Regions from separate parts of the Streptomyces sp. NPDC048590 genome, predicted to be linked through region 4. Evidence: riboswitches for the same ligand, from Rfam matches in the RefSeq annotation. Region 4 holds a riboswitch; each other region holds the start of a gene.

Region 1 (4,248 bases), on a different contig from region 4:
GGTCGCCGCGGGCTTCGGGCTGCTCCGCCTGGCCGGAGCGCCCTCGCTGGGCTGGCTGGACGTCAAGACCTCCGGCGGTGTCGAGGTGCCGCAGATCGAGGCCGCCGTCGACGAGGAGCTCGCGCGCTTCGCCGAGGAGGGGCCCACCCCCGAGGAAATGGAGCGGGCGCAGGCGCAGTTGGAGCGCGAGTGGCTCGACCGGCTCGGCACGGTCGCCGGCCGTGCCGACGAACTGTGCCGCTACGCGGTCCTGTTCGGGGACCCGCAGCTCGCCCTGACGGCGGTCGGCCGGGTCCTCGCGGTGACGGCCGACGAGGTCAAGGCCGCGGCACAGGCGCACCTGCGCCCCGACAACCGTGCGGTCCTGGTGTACGAGCCGGTCGAACCTGCCGACGAGACGGACGGCACCGAAACGCACGAGGGGGCCGACAAGTGACCGACGCCGCCGTGACTGGAGTAGCGATGGAGTACCACCCGCAGCCGACCGCGGGCGAGGCCAGGCCCTGGGCCTTTCCCGCGCCCGAGCGAGGCGCCCTGCCCAACGGGCTGACGGTGCTGCGCTGCCACCGCCCCGGCCAGCAGGTCGTCGCCGTGGAGATCTTCCTCGACGCACCCCTGGACGCCGAGCCCGAGGGGCTGGACGGCGTGGCCACGATCATGGCCCGAGCGCTGTCCGAGGGCACGGACAAGCGTTCCGCCGAGGAGTTCGCGGCGGAGCTGGAGCGCTGCGGGGCGACGCTCGACGCCCACGCCGACCACCCGGGGGTCCGCGTCTCGCTGGAGGTCCCGGTCTCGCGGCTCGCCAAGGCCCTCGGCCTGGTCGCCGAGGCGCTGCGGGCCCCCGCCTTCGCGGAGAGCGAGGTCGAGCGGCTGGTGGCCAACCGCCTCGACGAGATCCCCCACGAGCAGGCCAACCCCGCGCGGCGCGCCGCCAAGCAGCTCTCCAAGGAACTCTTCCCCGCCACCGCGCGGATGTCGCGCCCCCGCCAGGGCACCGAGGAGACGGTCCGGCGGATCGACGCCGCCGCGGTGCGGGCCTTCTACGAAGCCCACTTCCGTCCGGCCACGGCGACCGCGGTAGTCGTCGGAGACCTCACCGAGGTGGACCTCGACGGGCTGCTCTCCGACACGCTCGGCGACTGGTCCGGCAACGCCGGCCAGCCGCGCCCGGTCCCCCCGATCACCGCGGACGACGCCGGCCGCGTGGTCATCGTGGACCGTCCCGGAGCCGTGCAGACGCAGCTGCTGATCGGCCGTATCGGCGCGGACCGGCATGACAGCGTGTGGCCCGCGCAGGTCCTCGGCACGTACTGCCTGGGAGGCACGCTCACCTCGCGGCTGGACCGCGTGCTGCGCGAGGAGAAGGGCTACACCTACGGGGTCCGGGCCTTCGGACAGGTCCTGCGCTCCACGTCTCCCGGCACGGCGTCGGGGGGAACCGGCGCGGCGATGCTGGCCATCAGCGGTTCCGTGGACACCGAGTCCACCGGCCCCGCGCTGGACGACCTCTGGAAGGTCCTGCGGACGCTCGCGGCCGAGGGGCTCACCGACGCCGAGCGTGAGACCGCCGTGCAGAATCTCGTGGGCGTCGCCCCGCTGAAGTACGAGACGGCCGCCTCCGTCGCGGGGACGCTGGCCGACCAGGTCGAGCAGCACCTCCCGGACGACTACCAGGCCGAGCTGTACGCCAGGCTGGCGGCGACCGGCACCGTCGAGGCCACGGCCGCGGTGGTCAACGCCTTCCCCGTGGACCGGCTGGTCACGGTCCTGGTCGGCGACGCCTCACAGATCGCCGAGCCCGTGAGGGCGCTCGGTATCGGCGAGGTGTCGGTCGTCACCGGCTGACACCGCAGCACATCACCGGCTGACACCACAGCACATCCGGAACCCCGGCGGTCTCGACCGCCGGGGTTCCGTCATCTGTCCGATTCGCCCGGTATCGCAGCTGTTTGCCCTGTGGGATGTCCGACAAAGGCCCCTATCCGTTTGGAGCGGATGAGCCGCCCGATCTAGCGTCGGCTCGGCTGTCCGCCGGACGAATGCCGCAACCGCGGCGACGGGCAGCCATCGCCGAGTCCCCGTCAGGCGCGAGCCTGGGGAGCCGGGGACCCATGAAGTCCCTGGGGTGAATCGGACCCCCGTACCTCGCACGAGGCCCGGGTGCCCGTAGGAGACCTTCCTGCTCCGAACCCGTCAGCTAACCCGGTAGGCGAGAAGGAAGGAAAGGACCAGCCACTCCATGGCGTTCATCCGTGCCACCGGGAAGCACCGTGCCCCGAGCCGCCTGACGCGCAAGGGCGCCGAGGTCGCCGGTATCGCGGCCCTGGCCACCGTCGGTGTCGTCGGCGCCACCGCCTCCCCGGCCCTCGCCGCGGACGCCGAGGCCGCCCCCGCCTCCACCGGTCTCACCCAGACCGTCGCGCTCGACACCTCCCTCGCCGCCCAGATCCAGGCGCAGGCCGAGGTCCAGCAGCACCAGGCCGAGGCCGCCGCCAAGGCGAAGGCCAAGGCGGAGGCGAAGGCAGAGGCCGAGCGCAAGGCGGAAGCCCGCGCCGAGAAGGCGCGCGAGGAGAAGGCGCGTGCGGCGCGCGCCGCCGAGCGTGCCCGGCTGAACGCCTTCCACCTCCCGGTCGCCGGATCTCACGTGACCACCGGTTACAAGTCCGGCGGCTCGCTCTGGTCCTCCGGCAGCCACTCCGGCGTGGACTTCCAGGCTGCCTCGGGCACCTCCGTCGTCGCCGTAGGCGCGGGCACGGTCGTCGAGGCCGGCTGGGGCGGCGCCTACGGCAACAACATCGTGCTCAGGATGAAGGACGGCACGTACACCCAGTACGGTCACCTCTCCTCCATCGGCGTCTCCGTCGGTCAGAGCGTCGGCTCCGGCGAGCAGATCGGCCTCTCCGGCTCGACCGGCAACTCGACCGGACCGCACCTGCACTTCGAGGCCCGCACCACCCCCGAGTACGGCTCGGACATGGACCCCGTCGCCTACCTCCGGGCCCACGGCGTCCAGGTCTGACGTCCGCTCAGCCCTTGGGCACACCACTTCGGCGAAGGCCCCGGCACCCTGTGCCGGGGCCTTCGCCGTGCTGTGACGACGGACCGCGCGGAAGGCTCGGCCGAACTGCGTTCCGGCCAAAAGATATACATGGATTCCGCCCCGCCATCGGAAATTCCCGCCGGTTGCAATAGAGTCACAGAACAGGCGTCGATCGGCCGCGTTTCGCGGGGATTAAGGCGGAGGTTCGGACATGCGCATTCCCGCGCATTCGGTATGCACGGCGATCCGTGACGACATCGTCTCCGGTGTCTACGAGCGCGGCAGCCGCCTCACCGAGGAGGTGCTCGCCCGCCGTTACGGCGTCTCCCGCGTCCCCGTGCGCGAGGCGCTGCGCACCCTGGAGTCCGAGGGGTTCGTCGTGACGCGCCGGCACGCGGGTGCCTGCGTCGCCGAGCCCACGGAGCAGGAGGCCGCCGACCTGCTGGAGATACGGATGCTCCTGGAGCCCCTGGGGGCCGCGCGTGCGGCTCAGCGCCGCAGCGACGCCCACCTCAAGGTGCTCCGCGGTCTGGTGAGACTGGGGCAGGAGCGGGTGCGCCGGGGCGAGGGGGAGGATCTGCGCTCCCTGGGGGGCTGGTTCCACGAGACGCTGGCCCAGGCTTCGGGGAGTCCCGCCCTGATCGCGCTGCTTACCCAGCTCAGGCACAAGATCGCCTGGATGTACGCCGTCGAGCAGCCGGTCCGTCCCGCTGACTCCTGGGCCGAGCACGGGGCCCTCGTGGACGCGGTGGCGCGCCGCGACACCGAGCGGGCCAGGGCCATCGCGACGCAGCACGCGGAGCGGGCCGCCGCCGCACACCGCCTGCGGCGTACGGAGCGGCAGGGGAGGCCGGAGGGTGCTCCCAGGGTGAGAACTTCGCAACACCCCGTAAACATCGCCGGAGCCCGTCATTAACAATGGGGCCGTATACAAAGAAGGTAATTGCCGGACGGCTTTATTTCTGCTGCCCTGATCCGGTAATTCCGAAGGTCTGTCCGGATTTATTTCGACGTCGTCCGGAAGCTGGAAAAGCCGCGGCTCCCGATGGGGTGCCGCGGCTTTTCCGCAGGGCTGTTCCGGATGGGAACGGCTGGAATCAGACGGTCTCCGGGAGCTCCTCGAGGCCCTCGGCCACCAGCTTCGCCAGGCGGTCCAGGGCGGCCTCGGCGTTGTCCGCCTCGGAGGCCAGCACGATCTCCTCGCCGCC
Region 2 (4,248 bases), on a different contig from region 4:
CAGCAGGGCGACCAGTGACGCCGCGGCGGCGTTCCGGTCCTCCCGGTGCACGACGGAGATGGTCCGCCGGAACGCCGAGGGCTCAAGACGGCGCACGGCGAGGGGGGTCGGTGACATCGAGGCCACCATCTCGGGTACGACCGCCACCCCGAGGCCCGCGCTCACCAGGGCGCACACCAGGGCGTAGCCGGGCGACCGGCAGACCACGGCGGTGGTGGCGCCCGCGTCGGCCAGCGCCCGCTCCACCCCGCGTCGTGGCGGATGATCGGGTGCGCTGCTGATCAGCGGGCGGCCCGCCAGCTCCGCGACCGGCAGGGGGCCGCTGCCTTCCGACAGGATCTGTCCCGGCGCGGTGACCAGGACCAACTCCTCGACGAGCAAAAGCTCGGCGGTCACTCCCGCAGGCAGCGGTTCGGCGGCCGCGGGTTCGTAGGCGTGCGTCAGGGCCAGGTCGGCGTCGCCCGCCGCCACGGCGGCGACCCCGGCGGGTGGTTCGTAGTCGGTGACGGCCAGTTCCACGTCGGGGTGCGCCCTTCGGAAGGCGCTCAGTACCGGCGGCAGAAGATGGATCCCCGCCGTCACGAAGGTGCCGACCCGCAGCCGGCCCCCCGACAGCCCTGCAAGGCGGGCCAGTTCGTGCCGAGCCTGGTCCATCTCGTCCAGCACTCGCCGAGCCCGCCCTGCGAGCAGCTCACCGGCCGGCGTCAGACGCGCGCCGCGATGGTGCCGGACGAGCAGTTCGGCTCCCGCCTCCCGCTCCAGCTTGGCCAGTTGCTGGGAGAGCGCGGGAGCGGTGTAACCGAGTCGCGCGGCGGCGCGTGTGATCGAGCCGGCCTCGGCCACGGCGACCAGGGCCGCGAGCCGCGTCGGGTCGTACATTAAGCGTTCCTTTTGGCAGACCCAGAAGATTCCAAGTACACGCTAAAGGCCTGGCGCCGTCAGTGTGGACGTATGGACGCACAACTGCTCGCATTCGTCGCGGTGGCGGCGGGAATGGTCGCCCTTCCGGGTGCCGACTTCGCCGTGGTCGTACGCAACTCGCTCGAATCCCGCCGGTCCGGCCTGGCCACGGCGGTCGGGGTCGCCGGTGGTCTCGTGGTGCACACGACGCTGGCCGTCGCCGGACTCGCCGCCGTACTCGTCACGATGCCCGCTCTCTTCCGCACCGTACAACTGCTCGGCGGCGTGTACGTGCTGTACCTCGGCCTCAGCGGTCTCCACGCGGTGCGCCGGAGGTCCGCGGAGGCCGCACGGCCGGAGACCGGGGGAGAGGTGGCGCCGCGAGCGGGACGGTCGTTGCGCCAGGGCTTCCTTACCAACGCCCTCAACCCGAAGGCGCCGGTACTCTTCCTCAGCCTCCTCCCGCAGTTCGTACCGGACGGCACACCACCGCTGCCCAGGACACTGCTCCTGGCCTCGGTGGTCGTGCTGCTCGCGCTCGTCTGGTTCCCGGGCGTGGCCCTGATGGTGGACCGACTGGGCCCGTGGCTGCGCCGGCCGCGTGCCGCCCGGGTCGTCGAGGGCGGCAGCGGCGCGGCGCTCACCGCGCTGGGACTCGTCCTGGTGACCGGGCCCCTGCTGCACTGAACCGGGTGGACGGGAGGATCAGTGGACCCTCCCGTACCAGACGTTTCCGGACCAGATCTTCTCCAGCCGGACCACGGCCCCGGTCTTCGGCGAGTGCCAGATCCTTCCGTTCCCCGCGTAGATGCCCACGTGGTACACGCTGCGCCCCGCGTGAAAGAAGACCAGGTCGCCGCGTTGCCGCTGCGACCTGGAGATATGGCGGGTCTTGTTGTACTGCTGCTGGGCCGTGCGGGGGAGTTTCTTCCCGGCCTTCCTGAACGAGTAGAGCGTGAGCCCCGAACAGTCGAAGCGATGGGGGCCGGTGGCTCCCCATCTGTACGGAGCGCCCTTCTTGGAGGCGGCGATCTTCAGCGCTGTGGCCGAATGAGCGGCGGCCTCGGCGTCGTTCACGAATCCGGGGGCCAGCATCGTGGTGCCTACGGCGAATGCGAGAACCGAGGCCGTGCCGACCCGGGCGAACAGAGACGGGACATGAACCTGCGCAGTCATGCGCAACCCTTCGTCAGCCGCCTGTGAAGGATGACCTGTCGGGTTCGGGCTGGCGAAGTTGCCCGGCCGCGCGGTGCGGCTTCACCCCGAGGGCCGTCCGGAACTCCGGCCGGCCCGTTGTGCTCGGGTCCTCCACTCCTGCCGATCCACTTCTGTCGACCAGTCATCCGGGCGGCGGCAGGACTCGGCGTCCGCCCGGACCGCCCCGCCGCGGTGGCGGGGGCTCTTGTCGTCCCAGGGATCTTTACGCAAGGTCTGCCGGATTTCCTCTTGGAAATGTCGATATGTGTCATTCGTCGTTGCTCGTCCGATCGAGTGGGCGGACGTGGGCCGAGTTTTTCGTCCTGGCGCCCCACCGGCCGTGTACCAGCGGTGGAGCTGTTGATTCCGGTACGTGGCCGCGCCCGTCACGCAAGTTGATCTGTCCCTCGTGAGGGGGACCTCCTACGCTGAACGAGCGAGGAAAACTCGTCGCACCATCGGGCGTGTCGTGAAAAACCGCCGAAAGGCCGACCCACGGGCCCGATCCGGTGGCTCCGGATTCAGTCCGAAGCAGTCGGCGGGACGGCGACCCGCGCCGCGCGGCGCTCCCCGTCCAGGATCCGCAGAACCCTCGCCAGGGTCTCCGCGTGGATCTCCGACTCGCCCCGTTCGTGCATCAACGCGAGCGCTTCGCGCAGCGCGACGGCCCGCGACGCGAGGGCCTGTGCGGCTCTGAGTGCTCGGTAGGTGTCGCCGTCGCGAGCCGGGTTGATGCGGCCGACCTGGTCGAGCACCTCCAGGTAGCAGTCGACGAACTCGGCCTCGGCGCGGGTCAGGGCGGGGAGCGGCGGGAACGAGGAAGGGAGCATCGGGCGTTCACCTCGCGGGCTGCGGCGGCTGGGGCGGCTTGCGCTTCCGGTACGTGGTCCACCAGCCCGAACGCGAGCGCGGCCGGGGCGTCGTCGAGGACGGTGTCCCGTTCGATGCCCTGCTGATCTCCCGGTGCGAACGGCCTGTGAGGCGGGCCGGTACGGCCGTGAGCGGTTCGTGCTCGCGGGCCAACTCGCCCACGTGGACGTCCAGGCCGGAGGGCCGGCCCTGTACGAGTTCGCCCAGGGCGGCCCAGGGCGGGTTGCTGGATGACTACCCGCGCTCCGGGCGGGGCATGTCGGTGCACCGGCGCGCCCGCCCCGAGGAGTACGCGGACGGCCGCCCCGGGCGGCAACCTCCACCTCGCAGGTCAGGTATCGCGTGGTGTCGTGGAGTGCCGTCGTCGCCGTGAACGTCCCGCCGGGCAAGTTGCTTCAGAGGCCTACCGGCCCGGTGGGCGGCGCGCCCCATCGGAATGAACCGCCGGCCGGACCGGACGCCGACCGGTCTGCCGGGCGGGTGATGCGCGCGGTCCGCCGAAGGCCGGTGCTCGAGATCGCCGCTGAGCGCCGAGGCTCCGACCGGGACGACTGACGGCCCGTACGGGCGTGCTCGCCGCGGAGGCCGCGTACTGCCCGCATCTCGGCGGGGAGTACGCGGCCTCCGTCGTGCCGGGTCCCCTCAGCCGGCGAGGGCCGCCTCGCGCTTGCCGGCCGTGGTCCGCGGCGCGGCCTGCGTACGGCCGCTGCCGCGACCGCCTGCCAGGACCGCGACCAGGCCGAACAGGGCCCAGGCCGCCAGGACCGTGGTGGGCGCGGCCCAGGCGTTCCCGTCGAAGAACGCGACTGAGCGCAGCAACGTGCCGCCCGCGCCCGGCGGCAGCCACTGGCCGAGGACGCCGACCGGTTCCGGAAGCAGTTCGGGGGCGCTGGTGACGCCGGAGAACGAGTTCCCCAGCAGCACCATCAGCAGGGCCGCCAGACCTATGCCCGGCGTTCCGATCAGCGCGGCGAGGCCGGCCACCGGCGCTCCGATGGCCAGTACGGTCAGTCCGACGGCGCCGGCCTCGGTCCACCAGTCCCCGGTGAGCACGCCCAGCCAGCTGTCGGTCACGGCCACGGTGGCGATCCCGACCAGGGCGGCCCCGCCTACCAGGGCCCCGATGCCCCGGACGCCTCGCAGTCCGAGCAGGGTCACGACCGCACCGGCGGCCACGCCCGCGATCGCCAGCGGCAGGATGCTCGCCCCGAGAGCGCTGCCGCGAGGGTCGGTCCTCGGCGCCGCGACGACATCCGTGACCGGGACCTCGGTTCCGGGCGG
Region 3 (4,248 bases), on a different contig from region 4:
TCGGAGTGCGCGCCGAAGAGCGGATTGAGCAGCTCCATCACCTCTTCGGACATACCCGTGGCGGACGTGTCGCTGCGCTTCACCTTGTAGCGGCGGTGGGCGTCGTTGGACTTGAGGTAGTCGGCCTCGATGGCCTCCCTGTCCACGCCCACCGCGAGAAGGGTGACAGCGATCGAGAGGCCGGCCCGGTCCTTCCCCGCCGCACAGTGCATCAGGGCCGGCACGCTGTCCTCCGCCAGCGCGTGGAGCACGCGGCTGTGCTCGGAGGTGCGGTCCCTGATGATCGAACGGTAGGAGGCGACCATGCGGTCGGTGCCCTTGCCGTTCGCCAGGATCGAGCGCAGCTGCTCGATGTTGCCGTCACGCACGAGTCGCCAGAACTCGGCGCCGTCGGCCGGGTCGGAGAGCGGAATGCTGACGTTGCGGACGCCGGGCAGGTCCACGTCGTAGCCGTCGAGCTTGTGGTCGGCGGCGTTGCGGAAGTCGAAGACCGTGTGCAGACCGAGTCCGGAGAGGAAGGCCGCGTCCGCCTCGGTGGCGTGGGCGAGGTGCCCGCTGCGGTAGAGGCGCCCGAAACGCACGGTGCGCCCGTCCACGGTGGGAAGTCCGCCGACGTCACGGAAGTTACGGACACCGGTGAGATCGACGTCCGTCGGTTCGGGGCCGGCCGGCGGGACCTCTGGCAGCTGCGTCACAAGGGCTCCTGGGGTGTCGGGCGCCGGCGCCGCTCGCCGACGGGGCACGCTCGCGACGATACGACATGGCTGCATCGAGCAATCGCTTCGGTGCCCCGGCCTCACGGCGACATTTCGATCTGATTTAGCGCGACCAGTAATGAGATGTCCGTATTGATGCATTTGGAATAACATACGCATCTTGTGTGACGGCTTGGCCGCGATGGGTGAGCGGGATCATATCCGTGACGGTGTGTGGCGAATGCGCGCGAGGGCCTTCCTGGTGCCACACGGAAAGCCAAGATCTGTAATCCACGGAGTGTGACGGTAATTCCGCGCCGGAATTGACCTCTCCATTCCACTCCGCAATCCGGCGCTTGTTCGCGGAGTCCGGGCTCGCTTAACGTCACGGTCAATCCGGACGGAACGCCTAATCCTGCCGCCGACCGGAATCCGAACCGACTCACGTGTGGCAGGAGCGGGGGAACCAGGTAAGTCGCCGTCCGGGGGGATCCGGGCGGCTAGGGGTCAAGTCGCGTACCGCGGCCGGGCATCTCCAGTCCGAACCCGACAGCTCACCTCGCAGGCGCCGGAGAGGAATTCCCCCATGCCCGCACGAGGCAAGCACCGTCGCAGGAAGACCGGCCCGATATCCCGAGGCGTCCTCGCCGCAGGGACGGGCGGCGCCGTTCTCGCCCTCCCGCTGATCGGCGCCACCGGCGCCCACGCCGCCGAGCAGTCCGCGCCGGCCGCGAAGTCCGCCGCGGCGCACAGCGCCCCGGCGGCCGCGGCCAAGAAGGCTCCCCGGACCTACTCCGTGGTCGCCGGGGACTACCTGGCCAAGATCGCCGTCAAGGAGAAGATCAAGGGCGGCTGGCACAAGCTGTACAAGGACAACCGTGAGGTCGTCGGCGAGAACCCGAGCCTGATCCGTCCGGGTATGAAGCTGACCCTCGGGGCGAAGGCCTCCGCGCCCGCCGCGAAGTCCACCGAGGCCACGCCCTCCGCGGCGAAGGCAGCGGCACCCGCCACCGAGCGGCAGGCTCCGGCCGGGAAGACGGCCGCCGCTCCGGCCGAGGGGACCCCTGCCACGGGCACCTCCGAGAGCAACACCTCCGGCTACGCCGCGCCGGTCGAGAACCCCAACGTCACGACCCAGTACCGTGCTTCCGGCGCCAGCTGGTCCAGCGGCTACCACACCGGCTCCGACTTCCAGGCGGCCTCCGGCACCAGCGTCCGCTCGATCGGCCCGGGCACCGTGGTCTCCGCCGGCTGGAGCGGTTCCTACGGCAACGAGGTCGTCATCCAGCACAGCGACGGCATGTACTCCCAGTACGCGCACCTGTCCTCCCTCGAGGTCTCCGCCGGGCAGACCGTGACCGGCGGCCAGCAGATCGGCCTCTCCGGTTCCACGGGCAACTCCACCGGCCCGCACCTCCACTTCGAGGTCCGGACGGGACCGAGCTACGGCTCGGACGTCGACCCGATCGCCTACCTGCGTTCGCACGGCGTCGCCATCTGAGTCACGTCACCTGAGGGCAGGGGAGAGGGCGGTGCGCTGCGGCGCACCGCCCTCTCCCCTTATTCCGGCTTTACCAAAAACTGACCGGGTGGTCTTTCTCACCATCCGTCAACCCTTTATTACGGTCGCGTAGGTCACATTCGAAGGTGCAGGATATGCCCTTGTGGCAGACGATTCGAGAAACAGACGAGGCATCATCGGGTCGTACGCGGCGATCGGCGACAGCTTCACCGAGGGCGTCGGAGACCCCGGCCCCGACGGGAGGCTGGTCGGCTGGGCGGACCGGTTCGCGGTCCTGCTCGCGGACCAGCTCCCCGCCCCCGACGCGGTGACCGGTTCCGCGGACGACCCCCACGGGAACTTCCGGTACGCCAATCTCGCCGTACGCGGACGCCTCCTCGACCAGATAGTCGAGGAGCAGGTCCCCCGGGCCAAGGAGCTGGCGCCTGATCTGGTGAGCTTCTGCGCGGGTGGCAACGACATCCTCCGGCCCGGATCCGATCCGGACGACGTGGCGGAGCGCTTCGAGCGAGCGGTCGCCGACCTGACCCGGACGGTCGGAACGGTCATGGTCACCACCGGCTTCGACACCCGTGGCATTCCGGTGCTCAAGCACCTGCGCGGCAAGATCGCCATGTACACCGCCCACGTGCGGTCCATCGCCGACCGCTACGACTGCCCGGTGCTCGACCTGTGGTCCCTGCGGTCGGTCCAGGACCGGCGGGCCTGGGACAACGACCGGCTCCACCTCTCGCCCGAGGGCCACACCCGCGTGGCGCTGCGAGCCGCCCAGGTCCTCGGTCTCGACGTGCCGGCCGATCCCGACCAGGTGTGGCCCCCGCAGATCCCGCGGGGCGCCTTCGAAGTGCGCCGTGACGACATCCAGTGGGCGCGGGAGTACCTCGTGCCCTGGATCGGCCGCCGTCTTCGCGGGGAGTCGTCCGGTGACCACGTCGCCGCCAAGCGACCGGATCTGCTTCCGCTCTGACGGCAGCCGCCGCCGTCCGGGAGCCGGGCGGCGGCCGCTCCTCAGCGGGTCAGAGCGTCGTGGTCGATGCCGAGTTCACGGGCGAGCGCTTCCTCGGCCCACAGCAGCATGGTGGCCCGCGAGAGCGGACCCCCGTACGACATCATCTGGACGGCAAGCCCGTCCAGGAGGGCGGTGAGACGCCAGGCCACGGACATCGGATCGTCGCAGTGGAACTCACCTGCCGCGGCGCCCTCCTCGATGACCTCGGCCATCTCGGCCTTCCACTGCTGGTCGAGATCGCCGGCGACCTCGCGGAGCACCGGATCACGCAAGGAGGACGCCCAGCCCTCGATCCACAGCCGCCAGCCCTTGGCCTGCCCGGTCGGCGCGTACCAGCGAACGGCCGCCCGCAGTCGCCGAACCGCGCTGGTGCGGCGGGCCAGCAGCTTCCGCAGATGGGCGAGATCCGCCTCCGCCGCATGGGCGAATGCCGCGGCGACCAGCTTCTCCTTCGACGAGAAGTGGTACAGCACGAGGGCGTTGCTCACACCGAGGACCGCGGCCACGTCGGCGATCCGTACGGCGGCCACACCCCGGACCTCGATCTGTTCGACGGCAGCCCTCAGGAGCTCCTCCCGACGCTCCGCCACTGTCAGTCGTACCCTCGCCACGCGGTCACCATAACCAACACCGCTCGTGCTCACGTCCCCGTGCCCGGCCGCCCAGGCCGCGAGCGGTGGTCTCGCGGACCGGCGGACGCGTCCTCCCCGTACCAGCCGAACCGCTCCGCCATCAAGGGAAGCCGGTCCGCGGCGAGCGCGTGGGCGGCGGCTCTGGGCGTGCAGTCGTCGCGCGCCGCCCGGTCGAGGACGCCGCCCATGAGCGTGCGCATCGAGCGACGGGTGTGAGCGAAGGCCTCCTCGGCATCGGCCCCGATGTCACCGAACAGGGTCCACCACCACCACGCGTTCGTACCGGAGTTGACGACGACATCGGGCAACACGGTGATGCCGCGGGCGGCGAGCAGGGCCTCCGCCTCGGGCAGAACCGGCATGTTGGCCGCCTCGACCACCCAACGTGCC
Region 4 (4,248 bases):
CGATGACGACGTCGTCGCGACGGGAGCGGGCCGCCAGCCACTTGCCGATCAGGGTCTCCGACTCGCCGCCCTCGTTGCCGGGGACCCAGGCGGAGTACGAATCGGCGGTGTCGACGAAGTTGCCGCCGGACGCCACGTACTCGTCGAGGACGGCGAACGTCGTCCGCTCGTCGGCCGTCCAGCCGAAGACGTTGCCACCGAGGGCGAGGGGGAAGACCTTGAGGCCGGATGAACCGAGCGCGCGAAGAGAAGTCATGGAAGGCGTCAACGACGCAAGTGAGGCAGGTATTCCGCTTTACCGGCCGTTCGTCTTCACCGGTCGTCCGTGGGCCTCACGGCCCGCTCGCGTCGCCCCACCTGCCGCCCCGCCGGCCGCAGGTCCCGTTGATCGTGCCGTTCCGTCACAGACGGACCGGCGGCCCTGACGTCGGGGGGTTGTGCGTCAGGACCGCCGGGGTTCGGTGCGCCGGAGAGCGGCGCGGGGGTCAGATCGAGAGACCCTTGCTCTGCAGCCAGGCCATCGGGTCGATGCCGGTTCCGTCCGGAGTGTGGATCTCCAGGTGGAGGTGCGGGCCCGTCACGTTGCCCGTGGCCCCGACCCGGCCGATCGTCTCGCCGGTGGTGACCTTCTGTCCGGCGGTGACGTCCATCGACGACTGGTGGCAGTACCAGACCTCCGTGCCGTCGTCGAGCTCCAGGACCGTCCGGTAGCCGTACGAGCCGGACCAGCCGGCCGACTTCACCGTCCCGCCGTGCACGGCCTTGACCGGCGTGCCGGTGGGAGCCGCGAAGTCCAGCCCGGTGTGGTGGCCCGAGGACCACATCGAACCGGCCTGGCCGAAGGTCGAGGTGATCGTGTAGGACGAGGTCGGAACGGCGTAGCTCGCGGCGAGCTTGGCGAGACGCTCGGCCTCCGCCTTCTTCTTGGCAGCCTCTTCCGCGGCCTTCTTCTTGGCGGCGGCGTCGGCCTCGGCCTTGCTCTGCTGCTTCGCGGCCTGGGCGGCTGCCGCCTCGGCGGCCGCCTGCTCCTCGGCGGCCTTGGCCTCGGCGTCGGCGCCGGCCTGCTGCTGCTCGGCCTGCTGGAGGATGCGGGCGCGCAGCGCCTCACCCGCGTCGGTGGCGCCCTGCTCGGCCTCGGCCTCGGTGATCCCCGCGGTCGTGAGCGGGGAGGTCAGTGCGGCGGTCTGCCGGTCCGAGTCGGAGTCGCCACCCATGAACGCGCCCACGCCGGGCAGTGACTTGGCGTCAGGAAGGTTGTCGGCGATGGAATCGGGAAGAGAGATGGAGACCGGCGGCTTGCTCTGCGCGGTGGCCATGCCACCCGCGCCGACGGCCGCGATGACACCGACGCCGAGGACGGTGGAGCTACGGGCGAGACCGCGCTGCTTCGCCACGCGATGACGGCCGCGCACAGGGCGGATGGACTCCTCGGTGGGGTTCCATTCCTCCCACGACCTGTCCGGATCACCGAAGCTGCCGGTCTTGAGCGATGACGGAGCCTCGGGGGCAGGCTGGTTCGACGCCACGTGGGCGCTCTCCTTTCCTTCCTTCTCGCCTACCGGGTTAGCTGACGGGTTCGGAGCAGGAAGGTCTCCTACGGGCCCCTTCGTCTCTCTCGAGACACAGGTGCCCGATTCACCCCATGTAGGTGGTTCCCCGGTTCCCTTGCGGAATTCGGCGCCGCGCACGGTGCCGCCTCTTGCGACGACAGGTACAACCGCGCTGCGTTATCGAACGTTAATAGACACCAGGCTTTGATTCCAAGCCGTTCCGGCAGATCGTTCGGGGCTGGGGCCTGGACTTTAAGGGGTCAAACAGGCGCAACCGGGCGAGTTGAAGGCCTTCGATCCGGCCACCACTTTCTGACGGTGCGTCAAATGTTATGCGTAGTGAGACCCTTCGACTACCGAAAGTCGCGACCGGTCATTCACCGGCCCGTCCCACGATCTTCACCGTCGTCCGCCGGGCCGGCTGCCCCCGGGAGGGCCGTCCGACCGCGAGGAGCGCGAGGTCGTCCGTCGACCGTCCTCCGGTGTGCAGGCGCACGTCGTCGGTGAGCGCCGACAGCATCTCCTCGGGCCCCGGGAAGAGCCGGCCACGCAGCCGGGCCGCAGGGTCGTAGAAGACTCCTTCGGCGTTCCGCGCCTCCGAGAGCCCGTCGGTGAACGCCAGGAACGTCGCCCCGGCCGGGAGTGTCCACTCGTCCGACCGGTCGGGCCCCGCGTCGAGGCCCATGCCGAGCGGCAGGGCGGGTTCGGTCGGCGCCAGGACGTCGAGCGCCCCGTCCGCGTGCAGTACGAGAGGCTCGGGATGGCCACGGTTGACCACCCGAAGGATGTCCGAGCCGGTCGGTACCTCAGCGAGCACGGCGGTGACGAACCCCTCCACGGAATCGAAGCCGCCCCGCCTCGCGCCCTCCCTCGCCAGCGCCCGCTCCAGCCTCTGGGCGACCCCCTCCAGCGAACGCTCCTGCTCCGCGGCCTCCCGGAAGGCCCCGATGACGACGGCCACCGCCGCCACGGAGTCCAGCCCCTTCCCGCGTACGTCCCCGACCACCAGGCGCACCCCGAACGGCGTGTCGGTCACGGCGAAGAGGTCGCCGCCCACGAACTCGTCGGCCTGGGCCGCCTCGTAGCGTGCCGCGACCAGGAGCCCGCCGATCCGATCCTCGGGCGCCGGCAGCACCGCCCGCATAGCGGTCTCGGCGATGACCCTGGCCGAGGCCAGCTGCTCGTTGCCGCGTCGCACCACCCGGTTGATGACGAGGGAGAGCGCGGACACCGTGAGCACGGTGAGCAGATCGGTGATCGGGACGACCTCGTCGAGGCGGCCGTCCGAGATGCGGATGGCGAGCACCACCAGGAACGCGGCCGCCCCGGTACGGACGGTGGAGGTCAGGGAGAAGAACGGGGCGGCGATCAGCGGAGCCGCCGCGAACAGGGGGACAGCCGTGACCTCGGGCGGGGTCACCATGTCGAGCACCACCCCGACGCAGATCATCAGTGCGGGGAGGTAGCGCACGAACATCCGCGACCGCGCACCCCCGCCGGATGCCCCGCGGCGTCTCTCCTGTTTCCCCACCTGTGCACTCCTGCCCGGTCCGCCCACGGCTGCGGACGGTACCGCGCCCCACCCGGCCCTGCCGAAGCCTCGCCGTACGGCGCAACGCCGTAGGCCGAAGGGAGGAGCGTGCCGCCCCGCACCCCGGTGGTCAGCCGGGGAGCCGGTGCTGCGCGTGGATCGTCAGTGCATCCCGTACGAAGACGGCGGTTCCGTCTCCGTGGCGATCGTAGTTCCTCGCGAAGCGGGGATCGGAGACATACATCTCCGCGAGACCGGTCACGTACGCGCGCGTGACCTCCGTGGTCACCGACAGCCAGGCGCAGTGCCGGCGGGCGATCTCCTGCACCTCGTCGCTCCCCGGCCCGAGACCCGCCGCCCGCGCCTCGCCGTAGTCCCGGGCGATCGCGTCGTGCACCCCCAGGAACTCCGCCCGCTCCTCCTCCCCCAGCCCGCGCCACCAGCGGTCGCCACGCTCGTACGCCTCGCGGCCCCAGCGCTCGGTGACCTCCTGCTCGTACCGGGTGTGATCGAAGCCGTCGAACACGTCCTCGGCCATGAGTTCCTCCCCTTCCTCGATCCGGTGGAGAGTGGTCCGCACCGAGGTGATCTGCCGTCCGATGCGCTCCCGCTCCTGCTCCAGCAGGCGCAGATGGGTACGCAGCGCCACCGTGGGATCGCGCTGCCCCTCCAGCACGTCCTTGATCGCGGGCAGCGACAGTCCCAGCTCCCGGAGCAGCAGGATGCGCTGGAGCCGGACCAGGGCGTCCTGGTCGTAGTAGCGGTAGCCGTTGGCGGCGGTGCGGCTGGGCGCCAGGAGACCGATGTCCCCGTAGTGCCGGAGCGTCCGGCTCGTGGTGCCCGCGCGTCTGGCGATTTCCTGGATGGACCACTCCATGCCGGGAACGCTAGATCTTCACGTAGCGTCAAGGTCAAGCGCGGCACGAGGACAAGAACAAGGGCCCGGATCCTTGGAAGGATCCGGGCCCTTGTCTTCAGTAGCGGGGACAGGATTTGAACCTGCGACCTCTGGGTTATGAGCCCAGCGAGCTACCGAGCTGCTCCACCCCGCGTCGTTGTGAGTACAACTCTACGCCATCCCGGAGGGTGCTCCGAACCACTTTTCGTCCGGGACCCTCTCGCGTCGGAAACTCCGGGCCCCTCTCGCGTCGGAAACCGCGGGCCACC

The links. Region 4 has a riboswitch for cyclic di-AMP ahead of ACGFNN_RS34280 (M23 family metallopeptidase). Riboswitches for the same ligand answer to the same signal wherever they lie in the genome.
Region 1: it holds a riboswitch for cyclic di-AMP, as region 4 does, so the genes downstream of both, ACGFNN_RS32150 (M23 family metallopeptidase) here and ACGFNN_RS34280 (M23 family metallopeptidase) in region 4, are expected to answer to the same signal.
Region 2: it holds a riboswitch for cyclic di-AMP, as region 4 does, so the genes downstream of both, ACGFNN_RS04965 (C40 family peptidase) here and ACGFNN_RS34280 (M23 family metallopeptidase) in region 4, are expected to answer to the same signal.
Region 3: it holds a riboswitch for cyclic di-AMP, as region 4 does, so the genes downstream of both, ACGFNN_RS24390 (peptidoglycan DD-metalloendopeptidase family protein) here and ACGFNN_RS34280 (M23 family metallopeptidase) in region 4, are expected to answer to the same signal.

What each region holds. Positions count from the first base shown of each region.
Region 1 is NZ_JBICWC010000014.1:111,411-115,658, forward strand. Features, by position in the region: gene ACGFNN_RS32140 (M16 family metallopeptidase) at 1-436, shown strand, start outside; gene ACGFNN_RS32145 (M16 family metallopeptidase) at 463-1,845, shown strand; cyclic di-AMP (ydaO/yuaA leader) riboswitch at 2,059-2,227, shown strand; gene ACGFNN_RS32150 (M23 family metallopeptidase) at 2,240-3,019, shown strand; gene ACGFNN_RS32155 (GntR family transcriptional regulator) at 3,252-3,956, shown strand; gene ACGFNN_RS32160 (HPr family phosphocarrier protein) at 4,138-4,248, opposite strand, start outside.
Region 2 is NZ_JBICWC010000002.1:104,298-108,545, forward strand. Features, by position in the region: gene ACGFNN_RS04955 (LysR family transcriptional regulator) at 1-879, opposite strand, end outside; gene ACGFNN_RS04960 (LysE family translocator) at 952-1,587, shown strand; gene ACGFNN_RS04965 (C40 family peptidase) at 1,606-2,076, opposite strand; cyclic di-AMP (ydaO/yuaA leader) riboswitch at 2,080-2,244, opposite strand; gene ACGFNN_RS04970 (hypothetical protein) at 2,619-2,927, opposite strand; gene ACGFNN_RS04975 (ABC transporter permease) at 3,610-4,248, opposite strand, start outside.
Region 3 is NZ_JBICWC010000008.1:324,888-329,135, reverse strand. Features, by position in the region: gene ACGFNN_RS24395 (tyrosine-protein phosphatase) at 1-695, opposite strand, end outside; cyclic di-AMP (ydaO/yuaA leader) riboswitch at 1,121-1,276, shown strand; gene ACGFNN_RS24390 (peptidoglycan DD-metalloendopeptidase family protein) at 1,282-2,196, shown strand; gene ACGFNN_RS24385 (SGNH/GDSL hydrolase family protein) at 2,360-3,184, shown strand; gene ACGFNN_RS24380 (TetR/AcrR family transcriptional regulator) at 3,226-3,837, opposite strand; gene ACGFNN_RS24375 (Glu/Leu/Phe/Val dehydrogenase dimerization domain-containing protein) at 3,867-4,248, opposite strand, start outside.
Region 4 is NZ_JBICWC010000020.1:18,345-22,592, forward strand. Features, by position in the region: gene ACGFNN_RS34275 (aldo/keto reductase) at 1-256, opposite strand, end outside; gene ACGFNN_RS34280 (M23 family metallopeptidase) at 486-1,526, opposite strand; cyclic di-AMP (ydaO/yuaA leader) riboswitch at 1,538-1,690, opposite strand; gene ACGFNN_RS34285 (PP2C family protein-serine/threonine phosphatase) at 1,924-3,027, opposite strand; gene ACGFNN_RS34290 (MerR family transcriptional regulator) at 3,212-3,958, opposite strand; tRNA gene ACGFNN_RS34295 (tRNA-Met) at 4,060-4,133, opposite strand.